Regions from separate parts of the Methylomusa anaerophila genome, predicted to be linked through region 1. Evidence: riboswitches for the same ligand, from Rfam matches in the RefSeq annotation. Region 1 holds a riboswitch; each other region holds the start of a gene.
What was found. A riboswitch is a leader RNA that binds a small molecule or an ion and turns the genes downstream of it on or off. The one in region 1 is predicted to bind cyclic di-GMP.
Positions count from the first base shown of each region.

Region 2: another riboswitch for cyclic di-GMP. It lies ahead of MAMMFC1_RS22455 (methyl-accepting chemotaxis protein); the one in region 1 lies ahead of MAMMFC1_RS03980 (PAS domain S-box protein).
Region 3: another riboswitch for cyclic di-GMP. It lies ahead of MAMMFC1_RS02600 (RraA family protein); the one in region 1 lies ahead of MAMMFC1_RS03980 (PAS domain S-box protein).
Region 4: another riboswitch for cyclic di-GMP. It lies ahead of MAMMFC1_RS13430 (two-partner secretion domain-containing protein); the one in region 1 lies ahead of MAMMFC1_RS03980 (PAS domain S-box protein).

Region 1 covers NZ_AP018449.1:888,739-893,112, reverse strand. Annotated here, with positions in the region: gene MAMMFC1_RS03985 (RNA-guided endonuclease TnpB family protein) at 1-1,064, shown strand, start outside; cyclic di-GMP riboswitch class I at 1,438-1,525, shown strand; gene MAMMFC1_RS03980 (PAS domain S-box protein) at 1,619-3,400, shown strand; gene MAMMFC1_RS03975 (M24 family metallopeptidase) at 3,578-4,374, shown strand, end outside.
Region 2 covers NZ_AP018449.1:3,572,478-3,576,851, forward strand. Annotated here, with positions in the region: gene MAMMFC1_RS16105 (FMN-binding protein) at 528-986, shown strand; cyclic di-GMP riboswitch class I at 1,475-1,567, shown strand; gene MAMMFC1_RS22455 (methyl-accepting chemotaxis protein) at 1,825-3,810, shown strand; gene MAMMFC1_RS16120 (DMT family transporter) at 4,207-4,374, shown strand, end outside.
Region 3 covers NZ_AP018449.1:583,882-588,255, forward strand. Annotated here, with positions in the region: gene MAMMFC1_RS02595 (RraA family protein) at 1-2, opposite strand, end outside; gene MAMMFC1_RS21255 (hypothetical protein) at 33-206, opposite strand; cyclic di-GMP riboswitch class I at 187-274, opposite strand; gene MAMMFC1_RS02600 (RraA family protein) at 441-1,427, opposite strand; cyclic di-GMP riboswitch class I at 1,549-1,632, opposite strand; gene MAMMFC1_RS02605 (M48 family metalloprotease) at 1,814-2,890, opposite strand; gene MAMMFC1_RS02610 (CsxC family protein) at 3,707-4,374, shown strand, end outside.
Region 4 covers NZ_AP018449.1:2,982,194-2,986,567, forward strand. Annotated here, with positions in the region: gene MAMMFC1_RS13425 (amino acid permease) at 1-1,226, opposite strand, end outside; cyclic di-GMP riboswitch class I at 1,386-1,470, shown strand; gene MAMMFC1_RS13430 (two-partner secretion domain-containing protein) at 1,572-4,374, shown strand, end outside.

The sequences.
Region 1 (4,374 bases):
AAACATTCGGCTGCGTGCGCTTTGTCTATAACAAAATGCTGGCTAACCGCAAAGAAATATATGAACAATTCAAGGACGATAAAGAAGCACTAAAAGCGCAAAAATACTTGCTTCCTGCCGACTTCAAAAAAGAATTTGAGTGGCTTAAAGAAGTAGACAGTTTGGCACTTGCTAATGCCCAACTCAACCTGCAAACAGCTTATAAGAATTTCTTTCGCGATAAAATCATAGGTTTTCCAAAATTCAAAAGCAAGCACCACAGTAGAAAGTCCTATACTACCAATAATCAAGGTGGAACAATCCGGCTTGTTGATAATAAAACAATCCGATTGCCAAAACTAAAAGATGTAAGAATTAAACTCCATCGGCAAATGCCGCTACAAGCAGCCATAAAGTCTGCAACAATAAGCAAAACACCTACAGGCAAATATTATATAGCCATTTTGGTAGAATACGAAACTAAGATAAAACCTGTTACGCCAAAACCGGAAACTGTGTTAGGTCTGGATTATTCTTCAAAATCATTGTTTGTCGATAGCCAAGCGAACAATGCTGATTATCCAAAGTTCTACCGTAAGGCAGAGGAAAAACTAAGGAAAGCACAGCGTAAATTGTCCAAGCGGAAGAAAGAGGGTAAAAACCGCGAGAAACAACGCCGCAAGGTAGCCAAATTGCATGAGAAAGTAGCCAATCAGCGTAAAGACTTCTTGCACAAGCTGTCCAGACAGATAGCCAATGTCTATACAGCAATTGCAATCGAAGAGTTAAATATGCGAGGTATGGCGCAAAGCCTAAATCTGGCAAAATCCACAAATGATAATGGCTTCGGAATGCTCAAAACATTTCTGACGTACAAACTTGCAGAACAAGGAAAGCAGTTAGTCGTTATCGACAAATGGTTTCCGTCCAGTAAGAAGTGCAGCTTTTGTGGCAATGAAAACAAAGAGCTGACATTAGCGGACAGAGCTTGGACTTGTAGCCATTGTGGAGCAGAATTAGACCGTGACATCAATGCTGCCATCAATATCAAAAATGAAGGTTGCCGTATACTCAATATAGCCTAATCAAAAATATAGAACCGTTGGGCAAACGGGGATAACTTGGTAATTATACCGGCGTTAGCTGGTACGTCCCAAGAAGCCCCGCCTCTAAGCGTTAGCATAGGCGGCGGGAGTATGTCACAAAATTCTACAATCCCCAAATCTTTGTTTTAAAATTTTTATTTAGGCTATGTAAAATTGTTGCAGGAACATAATTATATCAGGAACATAATTATATTATGAAGAAAATATCCAGAAATTACTAATTTTATTTTTGCCTATGATTGCATAGTACGCCGCAAGTACAACTCGATCTGCCACGACCTTTGTCTTGTCTGCTAAAATCTAAACTGGACGAAATCTTACAATTGTGTTAAAATTTAATAAATTGAGAAAATAACATATTTGGCAAACTTTTTGAAAAAAAAGGACGCAAAGCCATGGGTCTAAGGGTTGATTATGTCTATGACTGCCAGGTTGCCTTCCGGAAAAAAGTAAACCAGGCCTTTTTGTCTGGTTTTTTTATAAAGACGTTCTTTCAGCCCTTACTTGGTTTTGGTATGGATGGGAGAAATGAGATGTTTAAAAGACTTCAGATGGAGATCATACTGATATTATTTGTGGTATCATCCATTGCAATCAGTGCAAATTATTACCTCAGCAACCATGTTTTAAGAGATGGGTCTTCCAATGCTGTAAAGGCTGAAGTTTTTGCTATAGAACAAGGCACAGCGCTATGGATATTTGTTTTCGCACTGGGCCTTGTTGCCTTCACACTTTCCTTGTGGCCAAATAAGCCGCTGTTAAAACTTTACAATGTTACTGCCAACTATATTAAAGATACCAAAGATACTAAGGGTACTAAGAGTACTAAAGATACTAAAGATATTACCGATCTAAAAAAAGCGGAAAAAGAAATTAGCCAGAAGGAGTCCATACTCCGCCGCATCATTGAGAAGTCTCCGGCAGCTATTGTTGTCGTTGACCGCGATGCGGTCATTACCTATGTTAGTGAGTTAATCGGTATGGGCAAGTATGAGCTCAAGGAATTTATCGGACAGCCTCTCCATTTTATCACAGACAAAATTGGTATAGACTATGAACGGTCTATCCTTGTCCGGGCGTTACGCGGTGAAGTCATTAACGGGGAGTTCGCGGTTATAGAGAAGCGGGAATGGCTGGCAAGCGCTATTGCTATCCGTGATGCAATAACCGACGAAATCACCGGCGCCATAGGAATCTACTACGATGTGGAAGAGCAACGCAAAGCACAGCGGGAGAAACTCCAGGCGTTAGCGGAGTTTCATACGCTGTTCATGAATAATGTAGGGGCTATTGCCATTATTCGAAGCTCTGACGGGACTTTGGCTGATGTGAATGAGGCCTGGGAACGCCTAACCGGGTTTTACCGTGAGGAAGCAATAGGACGGACGGTTGTTGAACTTGGAATGGAGCGGGCTATGGGCCAGGCAGAATACTTAAATTTTCTCGCATCAGTCCAAAAGGTTGCCGAGAAGTCACAAAGTCTACGCTTTTTCCAAAAGTCGGGCGAAGAACGAATGGCGCTGAGCAGTTGGCAGCCGATTGAAAGAAACGGCGAACCGCATCTGGTTCTAACGCTAGTTGATATTACCGAAATGAAACGCTATGAAAAGGAAATGGCCCGCTTGGATCGCCTTAATTTGGTTGGCGAAATGGCTGCCAGTATTAGCCATGAAATTCGTAATCCGATGACAACGGTGCGCGGCTATCTTCAATTTATGAAAGGAAAACCAGATCTCTCCCGATATGTCTCATCGATAGAAATAATGATCGATGAACTGGATAGAGCCAATTCCATTATTACCGAATTTTTGTCATTAGCCAAAAACAAGCATATTCAAGCCACCCTATTTAATATCAATGATATAGTCAATAGTATCTATCCTCTGCTTCAGTCCGAAGCATTACTTAAAGGCCACGATATAGTATTCGAAGCCGGTTCTGCTCCTGAGTTGGTAATGGATGAAAAGGAAATACGGCAACTCATCCTTAATTTGGCCAAGAATGGTTTAGAGGCTATGACGGGGCGGGGAAACATACTGACCATCCGGACTTGGCAGGAAAACCGGCATGTTATTTTGTCCGTCAGTGATCAAGGCCCTGGCATTCCGGCGCATATTATCAACCAAATTGGAACCCCCTTCGTGACAACTAAGGAAACGGGAACCGGATTGGGGCTGTCGGTTTGCTTTGCCATAGCCTCCCGGAATCATGCTAAATTAACTTTTGATACAGGCCCTGAAGGCACAACTTTTTTTCTAACTTTTTCAGATATATCCGATATAAGTGAAGCAGAAAGCCGGCCCCCTGGGGAATAGGGGGCCGGCTTTCTTGGCAATTAATTCCAGTTTGATTACAGCGTAACCTAGTATTTGAATAAAGGCGGAAATTATATTTTGCCAATAAATAGAGGGATATAAAACAATCATGTAGAATAAACGGAAAGCATTTATATTTAAATTTTGCCTATGAGAGCAGTTAGGAGTAATTTTGCAATGGCGGATTTTGAGATGCAGGAATATGAAACGCGGGTTGGCAGATTGCGCCAGGTCCTGGCAGCAAATAGCGTAGACTTGCTGGTGTTGAATCAGAATACCGACTTATATTACTACACCGGTTCGGTGCAGCCTTTGTATGCGGTGATTCCGGCTAAAGGCAAGCAGTTCGTATTAGCCCGGAAAGCTTTGCAAAGGATTAGAGAGGAAGTGGTCGGTTTTCATTTGGAGGAATTTCGCGGCACTAACGATTTGGCTCAGATAATTCAACGGAATGGTTTACCCCATGCCAAACGAATCGGTTTTGCTCTGGATAACACGGCATATTCCACGGTTGAACGCTGGCAGGATCTTTTTCCGGCAGCGACAATCTGCGATTTGTCCTGGCAGATCCGGCAATTAAGAATGGTGAAATCTAAGGCGGAGATTGCCATATTTGCTAAGGCGGGAGCTATTCTTAACAAGTTGCCGCAAATAGTGCGGGAATCTTTCCGGCCAAGTATGACCGAACTGGAATTAAGCGCGGCTATTGAATATTATTTTCGTCTGAATGGTCATTGCGGTTTGACCCGTTGCCGCCGTGAAGGGATTGAAATGGGGCTTGGTGTGTGCAGCAGCGGCGTGAATAGCTTAGCCGGCACCAAGTTTGACGGAATCTGCGGCGGCGTGGGGGTTTCGGCAGCAGTCCCTTATGGAGCCGCTTGCCGGGCGATAGTTAAAAATCAACCCATAATCCTTGATTATGGGTTTAACATAGAAGGTTATCATGTTGACCAAACCAGAATGTTTTCCTGGGG
Region 2 (4,374 bases), 2.1 Mb from region 1:
ATTTGTTTGATTTGCGGACTAATCCCGAACTTAAAGAATATAAGAGCAGCCAAGCCATGGATCAAATACTTACAAAGCCTTGTTTGGACTGCAAGTTGCCGCCAACCGAAGTGAGCGCGTTTGGAGACAGAACACGACATGTTAACACAAAATTATTCTTAACTTAATAAATCGTGGAAGGAGATTTATCTACCTGGAACAAAATAATCTACTTGGAGAATTTTATACAATGATAAGTTCCAGGGGAGGACTCAATTGCAGGATTTTTTTGTCCAAAACATGTATCTCGTATTCTTTGTCTAAAAGCATGGCAAGCGGAAAGAAGGATGAGAAGCGATATTGACGCGAAAATGATTATGGCGATCTTTTCGGCGCTGGTGGCCTGTAGAAACACACAAGGATGAAATCAGGATCGGGTCCACGCTTGATCGAATATCTGGCCGAATTTACAATGAAGGGGCTTTCTGGATTGCTCTGCCGAAACGCCGAAAACCGTAGAAGATTAAGAATGAACAAGGAGTGAAATAATGAGCAACGACACTAAACCAAAGCGGAAAATTAAGATGTGGGTCGTACTATTGATTATTTTCGGGGTTCTGATTGTCGGGGCGGCCGGAGGATTCCTCGCCGACGCACCCGGCAGGCACGAAATTCAGGAGCTTGTGATTCAGGATGTGGATTTCAAAAAACTGCGTGATGGTACTTATGAGGGAGCGTATACGGGGACAAAAAGCCATTCCAGAGATACGCAGGTTGAGGTAACGATATCCGGCGGCGGGATAACCGCTGTAAAAATATTAAAGGGGGCCTTGGACAAGACAGGAAAGCCCGCCGAATTGACAGGAGGGTTAAGCATAGAGGATTTGTTTGGCAATGTTATTGAAGCGAAAACGCTTCAAGTAGACACTATCAGCGGAGCGACGCTTACATCCAAGGCACATCTGAAAGCATTAGAGAACGCACTGAAGCAAGCGCAAGGAAAATAGGGGAAATAAATGAATCTTATATAGGAGACACGGGGACAAATAAGGGCGCACATCCTGTACCGGCTGCTGCGCCCCTGTTCTTTTATTATAGTCACATAGGATGTCTCCTAAATTGCTCGGGATTCTTAAAACTTTTTTCTGGGAGTTGATATTTCATTTTGAAGAAAGCAGGCAAGTGGCAAGTCGCGGCGGGCCGGATTGCCGAAAATACACGCAAAAAAATCGAAGCGGATACAGGTAAGCCTGTTATTACAAAAAAGAACACTCGGTGAAAATTTCTGTAATTGCAGTAATAGCGGAAACAGCTACCATTAGTGAACTGGCAAAAATGATGCGTATTGATCGTACTACTTTGAACCGTAATATGAAGCCAGCAGTTAGAGGATGGAAGTTAATCTGAAATTTTTTTTAAATATAAATTATTATTTAATAATCGTTAAAGAGGATTTTTGTGGTAAATGTCGAACTATATAAATTAATGTAGAATGTAGAAAAATAGGCAAACTTATCCGAAAGCTAAGGGCGCAAAGCCATGGGTCTAAGGGACGAACTAAGGAGCCTATGATTGCCAGGTTGCGATTGAGCGCATTCAGTCACAACTGGCATTTTTAATTGTTCTTTGGAGAAGTCTTGGGGGGAGCGGATGAAGACGTTTATTTGCCTTGATTATGGATAGTGGTTTTTCGTCGGTTTTACAGAGTAGCCCTGCGGAAAATGCAGTGGCAAAGTCAAAGAAATTCTTCGTTGCGAGGAGGAGAGAAGACCCAAATAATCCGATACCTAAATCTATTTTATTTTTCGTTTAACGCAATAAACGAATTTTTTTTAGGAGGTTTTTATGGGCATTCTAAAATCGCGACTGACTATCCTTATTACCGCCGTTATCGTGATAAGCTTGTTACTTGTTGGCTGCTTAAGTTATATTAATCAACGAGATATTATCTTGGGGGATGAAAAAGAAGTTTTCCAAAAGATAGAGCTTAGTGTTAACCAAAGCATTGCGGAATATCTGCTCCGGTCGTCTTCCGTCGCGTCTTCCATTGCCTATAATCCAGAGGTGGCGCGATTATTAAGTTCTCAGGACCGGGATGGGTTGTTTCAGCTAATGAACCCGATATATATAAAGTTAAAAGAACAGGGCTTGGAGCAGATGCAATTTCATTTATCCCCAGCCAATTCCTTTCTCAGGGTTAACGCACCTGATAAGTTTGGGGACGACCTATCCGGTTTCAGACAAACAGTTGTGGAAGCTAACAAATCGCTTAAGCCGGTAGTCGGCATTGAGGCCGGAGTCACTGGATGGGGTTTTCGGGCCGTTATACCGATTTACTATAATAATGTGCACGCCGGTAGTGTTGAAACGGGTATGAACTTTGACACTCAATTTCTGGAAAAGCAGTTAAAAACGAAATACCCAGGGGAGTATTACCTTTATGCTCTAAACCCCGATGGGTCGGGTAAATTGCTCGCTGCGACTAACCAAGACGATACGTTAGCATTGCCCGTTGGTATTGTACAGAAAATAGTATCCAGCGGGACAATGTCTTATGGCTATAGTGATAACAATGACAAGGCATATGTCGTTGTTCCGGTTAAAGACTATTCCGGCCAGATCAAGGCATTTATAAAAGTAGTTTTAGACCGACAGGAAACACTCAGCCAGTTAAGAAAAAATATGCTGATTACCAGCGTCCTAAGCGTGGGTGTTTTGCTTATTGCCGTGCTATTGATTCTCTTTGTGATGAAACGACAGCTAGTACGGCCAATACAACTGCTATTAGAAAAAATGGAGATAGTGGCAAACGGTGATTTGAGCATTGGCTTCGACCAAAATAAGCGGGGTGACGTTGGGCGTTTGGAAGGTGCAATAAGCAATACGTTATACCACCTTCGCGCCCTGATTGGCCATATACAGCAGGCGGCAACTCAACTTGCTTCTTCCAGTGAGGAATTAACCGCCAGCGCCGATCAGTCAGCCCAGGCTGCTAACCAAGTGGCTACCGTTATTGGCGAAGTGGCGAGTGGGGCGGAAAGACAACTTGAAGCGGTGGATGCGGCCGCCGCAGTCGTTGGGCAGATGTCGGCCAACATCCAGCAGATCGCTGCCAACGCCAACGATGTTGCCAGCGCATCAGCCCAATCCGCTGAAACCGCGCAAGATGGCAGCAAAACTGTTGAGAATGTTATCAAGCAGATGGAAAATATAAAAAATGCCGTTACCCGTTCTTCTGAGGTAGTCACGAAGTTAGGTGAACAGTCTAAGGAAATCGGACAGATAGTTGATACGATTTCCGGTTTAGCCAGTCAGACGAACCTACTGGCCCTCAATGCCGCTATCGAGGCGGCACGGGCTGGCGAACAGGGCAGAGGGTTTGCTGTGGTGGCAGAAGAAGTTCGAAAATTAGCCGAACAGTCGCAAGACGCAGCTAAGCAAATCGGTGACTTGATTGCTATCATACAGCAAGACACAGACAACGCTGTGATTGCGATGAATGAGGGGACAAAGGAGGTTCATATCGGGTCGCAAGTTGTGGTTGATGCCGGTCACGCCTTTAAAGAAATTTTTAAATCGATCAATGCGGTGTCAACTCAGACAAGGGAGATTTCTGCAGCTATTCAGCAAATGGCTAGCGGCAGTCAGCAAATTGTGAATTCCGTTCGGGATATAGATGCCATCAGCAAAGAAACAACTAGTGAAGCTCAAACGGTGTCCGCTGCTACCGAAGAACAGTCAGCGGCCATGGAGGAAATCGCGGCATCCAGCCAGGCCCTCGCAAAAATGACTGAGGACCTAATGCAAGCTGTCAGGAAGTTTAAAATATAAGATATAAGATAAATTATTTACTAAAAATTTGGTGCCAGCCTTTTGGCTGGCACTTCAATATTATTGGCTTTAGCCGATGGAGCGCGTGAATTTTGGCTCCACAATAAACCACCTGCTATGCTAGAATTTGGATATAGTCCGGATTTTGCAATCTATGTTAATAGGCAATGATTGGCATGGAGGTGTTTGGCAAGTAATGGTGAATTATATGAGTACTAATAGTTTTCTTTTGGTAAAGGGTGGAAAAGAAGTGAAATTTCAAGTTGCGGACACTACTCCCATATAAAATATTATCCTGAGTATGTTGCAAATGCGTGGGATGCAGATGCTACGGAGTTCAAATTACTATACTATACCAACTAGAATAAAACTAAAAGATGAAGAAAGGATTAAGCAATGGCAGAAGAACAAAAAAAGGCAGCTTTTTTCCTAGTTTTAACAGCTATTCTTTGGAGTACAGGCGGTGTTTTAATTAAATTAGTGGACTGGCATCCTATGGCACTGGCAGGTGCTCGCAGTATTATTGCAGCTTTAATAATTGGAACGGCTTTTCGTAAGCAAAGA
Region 3 (4,374 bases), 300 kb from region 1:
ATTTCAAAACTCCTTCCCTTTAATTAATCTATCTATTTTTTTAACATTTGATTAGCCTCACCCTTTATGTTTTTTAGCGAAGGTAATTCATGTGCTAGTTTATATCCTTGCCCCGGTATAATTAACACAAAAACAAATAAAACCAGCCCCATAGCTGGTTTATGAGGCGTTTGGCCGTTAACACCAAACGGCAGCCTGGCAATCATAGGTATTTTTTCCCTTTAGACCCACGGCTTTGCGTCCTTACCTTTCGATAAGTTTGCCCACTTTAAAATTGTCAACAAAATTAATGTTATTATAACATAATATAATATAATATAATATAATATATTATAACATAATAATCTGAATTTGCAATACTAAATTCTACAATTATCATTTTTATTCGACATAGTTCGTATGACTTAACAGGACTCCGAGGAACCTGTACGGGAACAGGCTTAGCCTGGATTTCGCTGCAAATGTAAATATAAAACAAGATCAAATATGGCCCGCGTATTATCCTCAGACAGGTCCACAAACCTGCAGCCAATGTTATTGCCTTGTTGCCAGGTGACTTTTGCTGCGACATCAATGTTTCCTAACTCCTCGGGCAAACACAGCCGGATTGATAAATCGGGCTCCAATTGCTGCTCAGCTTGCAGCAATATTCCATCCATACTGATATTAATCGCGAGGGCATCAATATGATGATCTGTTTCATTCACTATGATTTTCACCGGCGCATGAACATTAGTTCGGGGAAAATTTCGATTTTCAATTATAACGCCCCGTTCTTTAAGAGCTTGATCAAGCCACGTGCGGTCCCAGGCCATGCTGGCTATGTCTCCCTTTGCTTTTCTCTCGGCACAGGATTTAGCTAAGGACTTTTCTAACAAATTTGGGGCATGACATGGGTTAATGACGACAATGCCGTCTTCATCCCCGACCAAGATATCGCCGGGATGAACAAGTACTCCCCCACAATCGACGGGAACATTAATTTCGCCGGGTGCATCTTTATAAGGCCCGGCCGGGGTGACTCCTGCCGCATAGATAGGCATATCCGTTTTTTTCAGTGCTCCTATATCACGAATAGCACCGTCAATAATGAAACCCCCGATACCTCTTTGCTTGGCCCACAAAACCATCAATTCTCCCATAACCGAGTTAGTCAGGTCACCTTGGGCATCAACTACCACAATATCGCCAGGCTGGGCAATATCAAGCGCCTTGTGAAGCATAAGATTATCGCCTGGGCGTAACTTAACGGTAAAAGCCGGTCCAAGTAAGGGAATGTCGTTGACTGGGCGAATTTTGGCATCCATGCACGACGTATGGTTCAGGTTGTCTGCTATATAGGCCGCCGGTATTCCTGCAAAACTGTCAATTAAAGCTTTTGGCGGTCGATTTATCTGCGAGAAAATACGCAATCCTATTCTTGCCATAATTAACCACTCCATTCAAATCAGTTATTACCCAGTTACACAAAAACAATTCTTTCTAAGTCTCTCAACGAAATAAAACCAGCCCCACAGCTGGTTTATGAGGCGTTTGGCCGTAATACCAAACGGCAACCTGGCGATCATAGGCTTTTCCTTTAGACCCATAGCTTTGCGTCCTTATCTTTCGATAAGTTTGCCACTATATAAAATTGTCATAATTTGAAGTATAATGATTTAATTTGTCAACCGCAATTCCACTGTAACACTTTTTTAATTTAATTCAAGTAATTTAACAATAATTTAATTTACAGTTAACACAAACAGCGAATTGCTCGTATCAAAAAAAGTAAGCAGGCAAAATTGCCTGATTACTTTTTTTGTACACTGATTCATTTGCCGGTAATGGCATTGATTCTGTCGGCCAGTTCATAGCCCGCGACATCATTATCGACAGGAGTCATAATCAGCTGCCCATCGATATAAACCGCACCATCATCGCCGACATAGGCGGTGTTTAGAGAATTATTGTGATATAACTTGGCGAGATTACCGGCTATTAAGTATGCTCTCTCTTCAGCCAAATATCTATTGGTCTTAACTGGCGTTACAACATCTTGGTTGTCAATTTGAACCGTCTGGTCGTTTTTAACCGTAATGTGCCCTTTACTATAATCCGTAAGGCGTTTTGCAAAATTATTAATGCGATCCGATGTCTTCGGGTGATTATTCGGATTAATAACTTTACTTAGTCCTTCATGCCATAACTCGCCAGCCTGGGCGCGAAGCTTGACCATAGATGCAGCTGGGCCGCCTGGGTTGAAGCCGGCGGCAACAGCATTGTTAAACCCTGAATTATCTGCGTTCCACTCCTCTTTCATCGTAATTACCTCATTAGCGACGTAGTTCCCTGCAACAACACCAAGAACTTCGCTGGTCCGATTCGGGTTGTTCTGCGTATATAAATCCACCACCAGGCTGAGTCCTAGTATCTTTTTTGTGCCCTCAACAGGGTCTTTATGTTCCCCGTGACTCATTTCATGCCCAAGCACAGACGCAAGTTCATCTTCATCCAGTAAATCAACCGTGCCTTTGTTAACGGCAATTACCCGTCCCAGTGTACAAAAAGCGTTGAACTCTTTAGCAGGGGTTATGTATACTTCATAATGGTCCTTAATCAGTCCGTTGGACATTAACCGGTCGGCTATATTATGTACATACCCATTTGCTTGTTCATCTTTATAAACTCCGGTTTTACTTTGGGTCTGTTTAAGCATATCGGCTTGGCGTTTATCATTAAGGTCATTCAATTGCCAGCTAATATACGAAAAAGCCACAGCGCCATATAATAATTCTTGGGTAAAGGTAGCTGCCGCTGCCCCTCTGGTGCTACCGGCAAATACCGGCACCATCAGGATGAAACCAATCAGGAAAATAACCAATATTTTTTTCCCTAGCTGGTTTTGCACCTCTCCACCTCCAGGTGTATTAACGTCTAGGACACTCCCATTCCCTGCCTATTAGTTCTAATATTCTATAAATGGCCACTATATTCCTTCTTTACCACAAAGCAACGGAATCCCGGTTTCCCATGGACAGATCGTTATGATTAATGATTTTAACAAAATTTTATAAATAATTGTAATTATTGTATTACATATATTGTAACATAAAATAGGTATGTAAAAAGAATCCCACTGAGATCACCGCCAAAATTGCCAGTATCCCAACACCATAGAACATATGTCTAATCATCGGTTTTTCCGCCCCTTCCTGTAATAAAAATTTCAAGATAAAATCACGGCATAAATCCTTCAGCCGAAAGCAGACAATAAAAAAGGATGCCCGGCAACACAAGTTACAGGGCAGAGATAAAGTGTTTATAATGAGGGGACAATCTATGTAAATAGAGAAGTGTTTGCTTCTCTAGAATCTCTGTGACTAATGGACTAATAAGCATAAACATATAAGAAAAACTCTAACTATAGAGTACATGCTTTTTGTTACAATTTGGTAACAACTTCATAAAATAATTATAACAAATTCCGAAATTTGTTATAATCAATAAATTTTTCTTGATTTAACTTAACTGATTTCGCTCTGTACTTCATTATACATAACTTTCCAGCTTGGCTGTTGCCGGCTGTTTATCATGCCGGAGTATGAGCTTTGACACTTTCCATTAAAAGCGAAGTTAACCAATTACTTATGTAACCATACTTCCACTTTCAACATACACTATATTAGGGTTAATTACCAAAACTACAAAAGGAGGAAATTTTTTTATGTTACGAGATTTTTCCATGCCACGAGATGGTATAGTAGTCCCTGAGCTGCCACGTATAGAACCAGGTCGTAAAGCTAAGGTCCTGGAAACCAAAACCTTGCAGGAGTGCCATAATGAAGAGATACCCACAATATATAAAAACGGTATAAGATCCATTAAGGTTCCTGTTGAATTGAAAGAAGTCTTTATACAAATCCCTGTGGAATCGACGATTCGGTTGGAGGAACCTGCCTTAGAAATTAAACGCATAAAAAAAAGCATCCAGATAACCCAATGTAAACTGGTGGTACCCGTCGGTAGACAGTGTAATGCAATTGACAGTAAGCTGTTTTTGGCAGGATTGGTTCGCAAAAATATTGAATACGCCAATGTTAAATGCATTGACGATAGTATAATCAGCGGGGATATCCGCCATACCACAGTTTCCATTCCTTTTGAATGTGCCACTGAAATAAAATTTACCGCCCCAAATATTCCAGTCCTGCCAAAACAGGCGCAAACTGAATTGAATTTCTTACATCCCAACGGCTTGGGACCCAATACCAAAGAACAGCGTTTAAAAGATTTTCAATTTCTCACCGAAGAACCTTTCTGTGAATTGGAATTTGCAAGTATTACCGAGGTAGACATCGAGCTGGAGCAAATACCTGTGAAGGGTGCGCCTTT
Region 4 (4,374 bases), 2.1 Mb from region 1:
AGAGGCATGCTGGCGATAATTGCCGTACAACTCACCATCGCCAGCCATGAGGTATAGGGGTATCCCGGCAACTGGCAATGTCCTGCCGGAGGACAGCCATTCAACTTGCGGAATTTGTAGTGGGTAGCCAGGATGACAAGGTAGGAGAAAAGCAGGGAAAACCCGCCGGAACTGATGAGAAAGAGGTATACGGTTTCTGGCAAAACCAATCCAAGAGTCATACCGGCAAGCATGCCGGCGCCGGAAAACAGGATGCCGCGGCGGGGAATGCCGCTTTCATCCTTAATCCAGGCGGGAGCATGCCCGTCTGCCGCCAGCGACCGGATCATGCGTCCCAGACCGAACATGGCCGCCAGCATAGTCGAAAGGATGGCGGTGATCAGCACCACATTCATCGCCGCTCCCGCCCAGGTCAGTCCCCATCTGGTTAAGGCAGCTACCAGGGGACTTGCATGGTCCGTTAGGGCTGCCGTCGGGATTAGCAGCAACAAGGATAAAAAAGCCAGTACATATAACCCCACTAAAGCGGCTACGGTGTAGCGGATGGCCTGCGGGACCGTCCGGGCGGGGTCCCTGGCCTCCGCTGCCGCCAGCCCGATGATTTCGAACCCGGCGAAGGTTAATACCACAATGAGCATACTGCCCGCAATTCCGCCAAGGCCGGCAGGAAACCAGGGTTCTGCCGTCAACACCGAAATACCGATCGGCGGCACGCCGTTGATAAAGCCGCCAACCAGTGCCGCTCCTAAAAGGATAAAGCCAACGATGGACAACACTTTCACCACCGCCAGACCGCTTTCCAGCTTGCTCAACCGGTCGGCGCCAAGCAGGTTCAGCAGCGTGACGGCAATGATAATGGCCGATCCGGCCAGCGCTATTGAAATACCGGGAAGCCAGGTCTTGATAAGAATCGCGGCGGCAGTTGCTTCACTGGACATAGCCAGGACAAGGCCTGTCCAGTAGACCCAGCCGACTACGAATCCCACCCCGGGCCCATAAGCTCTTTGGGCAAAGACCCGGAACGAGCCGGGCGCCGCCTCGGCTACCGTCATTTCCGATAGGGAAAAAAGGATGGCATATATGAGCGCTCCTGCCAGCAGATAGCAAATAATGATGGCCGGCCCCGCAGTTTTGACCGATACAGCCGAGCCAAGGAAAAAAGCGCCGCCGAATACTGTTCCTAATGCCATCATGGTCAATTGCCATGCAGATAATCCTTTGTTCATAAAAGCCTCCCCCCCAATTGAGTTATTGTCCTTCTAAGTATTTGCATGTGGGGGCTTATCATAATATATTTACAAAAATTTTAAAAAATATTAAAAAAAATATTAAAAAATATGGAGGAAAAATGCAATTTTATGTTGAAAATTGCATTTTGTTACAAAGATAATAATAGGCAAACCTATCGAAAGATTGGGACGCAAAACCGTGGATCTAAGGGCTAGTGTCTATGATTGCCAGGTTGCAGTAATATTACGCAACCTGGCAATCTTTTTTGTTGTCATCTTCACTTGTGCCGTCGGAAACGGCGAAAACTGAATTATAAAAGTATTAAGGAGGAAAGAATTTATATGCGGATCCAAAGAAAATTGAAACGTGCCCGGCGAAGCAGTCAAACGGACTTTATGCCTAAAGTCAGCCAAGCTGCCAAGCAGTTTCAGAACGGCAGGCTTACCACCAACCTTCAACCGTATCATTCGCTATGGCTGACAAGGCTCTGCATATCCGTTGCCGCTTTGCTGCTAGGTATCACAAATTATCCCGGCACCATATGGGCCATGCCGGATGGCGGGCAAGTAACAGCAGGCAGCGGGAGCATCAGCCAGACCGGCAACACGATGACTATCAATCAGACTACCCCAAACCTGGTCATCAACTGGAACGGATTTGGTATAAACTGCGGTGAGCGGGTTGCCTTCAGCCAGCCTACCTCTGCCGCCGTTGCCCTTAACAGGGTACTGGGCAACAACCCTACCCAAATATTTGGCCAACTGACTGCTAACGGTAAAGTATTCCTTACCAATCCCAACGGCATTCTCTTTGCCCCGGGATCCCAAATCAACGTTGGCAGTTTGGTAGCAAGCACGCTAAATATTGCCGATCAGGATTTCCTGACGGGGAAATATACCTTTGCCAACAGCAATAACTGTGCCGCCGGTGCAGTTGTAAACCAGGGCCAAATTACTGCCGGTGGCGGCTATATAGCCTTGCTGGCGCCGGAAGTAAGAAACGAAGGAATTATTGTTGCCAAACAAGGCACTGTAGCTCTGGGCGCCGGTCAAAAAATCACGCTTGATACCAAGGGAGACGGAATCATAAGCCTTGCTGTAGACACCGGCGCCGTTAACGCCCAGGTGGCCAACAAACAATACATAAACGCCGCCGGCGGCATGGTTATTATGACCGCTAAAGCCGCAGGCGAACTGGCTGGAACAGTGGTAAACAACGGCGGTTTAATCGAGGCGCGGAGCATATCTGAAAAGAACGGAATTATTAGGCTCGAAGGCGGTTCCACGGGAAGAGCTGCCAATAGCGGCACTCTGGACGCCTCAGGTAAAAATGCGGGCGAAACCGGCGGTACAGTCAAGATATTGGGCGAAACGGTGACTGTCGCCGACGGTGCCGCCATTGACGTATCCGGCGTGAGCGGCGGCGGTACAGTCCTGGTTGGCGGCAATTATCAGGGCCAGGGGACGGAGCAAAACGCCACCGCTACTACGGTGGCAGCTACTGCGACCATTAATGCCGATGCCATCACCGCCGGCAACGGCGGTAAGGTGGTGGTGTGGGCCAATGATACCACCGATTATTACGGCAATATCAGCGCCAAGGGCGGTTCGGTGAGCGGCAACGGCGGCAGCGCCGAAGTGTCGGGCAAGAAAACACTCCTGTACAAGGGCCGCACTGATCTCAGAGCGCCCCAGGGAAAGACCGGCACTCTGCTGCTGGACCCCGGGGAGTACACCATCAGCACCGACGCCACCAGCGGCAATGTGTATAACGCCGATGACCTAAGCAATCAGCTCAATTCCGCCAACATGGTCCTCCAGACCGACGGCACCGGCACCGGTGACATCGCCGTGACCGCTCCGGTGACATGGTCGAGCGGCAATAGTCTCACCCTTAAAGCCAACAACGACATCAACGTCAATGCCACCGTCAAAAGCACCGACACCGGCGACGTGGTACTGCGGGCAGACAGTGATGCCGACAGCAGCGGCACGGTCACCTTCGGGACAAATGGCAAAGTGGTAACTAACGGTGCGGTGTCCATCTACTATAACCCTGGCGGGACTAACACCGTCCCCATCGACGGGATTCCGACCACTGTCAAGGACTATAGCAATTCTGCCGACTATTCGGCTTATGTGCAGAATACATCCGGCAACGCCGGCAACGTCGCCGCCTACATGCTGGTGAACAACGCGAAAGAGCTCCAGTCCATGAACCTCAACCTTTCAGGCACCTACGCGCTGGGAAAAGACATTGATGCCAGCAGTGTTAGTAATTTTGTACCTATTGGTAACGAAATCAGTAAATTTCAGGGAATATTGGACGGAAATGGATATCGGATAAACAATCTTACTATCAATCGTCCTATAACCGATTATGTTGGTTTATTCGGGTCCACTATGGGAGCTGCGATTAAAGATATCCAGTTGCTTGACGTCAACATCACCGGTCAAAACTTCGTAGGCGGTTTGGCGGGGTGGAATTATACCGGTAGTGCGATCAGCAATAGCTACAGCACGGGTATGGTAGCTGCGGCAACCGGTAACGGCAATGCAGGCGGACTGGTGGGCTGCAATGACGGCAGTATCGTCGGCAGCTACAGCACAAGTTCGGTTGCAGGCGGTTTTTACGTAGGCGGGCTGGTGGGATACAACAGGGGTCCTATCAACGCGAGTTACAGCACGGGGAGGGTAACCGGCAGTGATAGTGATGTAGGCGGACTGGTAGGATACAACATAAGTTCTATCAACGACAGCTATAGTACAGGCAAGGTAACCGGCGCCACACGTATAGGCGGGCTGATTGGGTATAGCGCCGGCAGCACTGTCAACAACAGTTACAGTACAGGTACGGTGGGCGATGATGACGGTAGCAGTACCTATGTAGGCGGGCTGGTAGGGTGGAATGATAATTTCAACACAATCGAAAACTGTTACAGCAGCGGTACCGTGAAGGGTACTATGAATGTAGGCGGGTTGGTAGGAAATAACGATAGGGACAGCACTATCGAAACCAGCTACAGCGCGGCTGCGGTAACCGGCAAAGACTATATAGGCGGTCTGACCGGATATAATGGCAGTACAATCAACAACAGCTACAGCACGGGGGCGGTAACCGGCATTAATGACAGTCTTTGTGTAG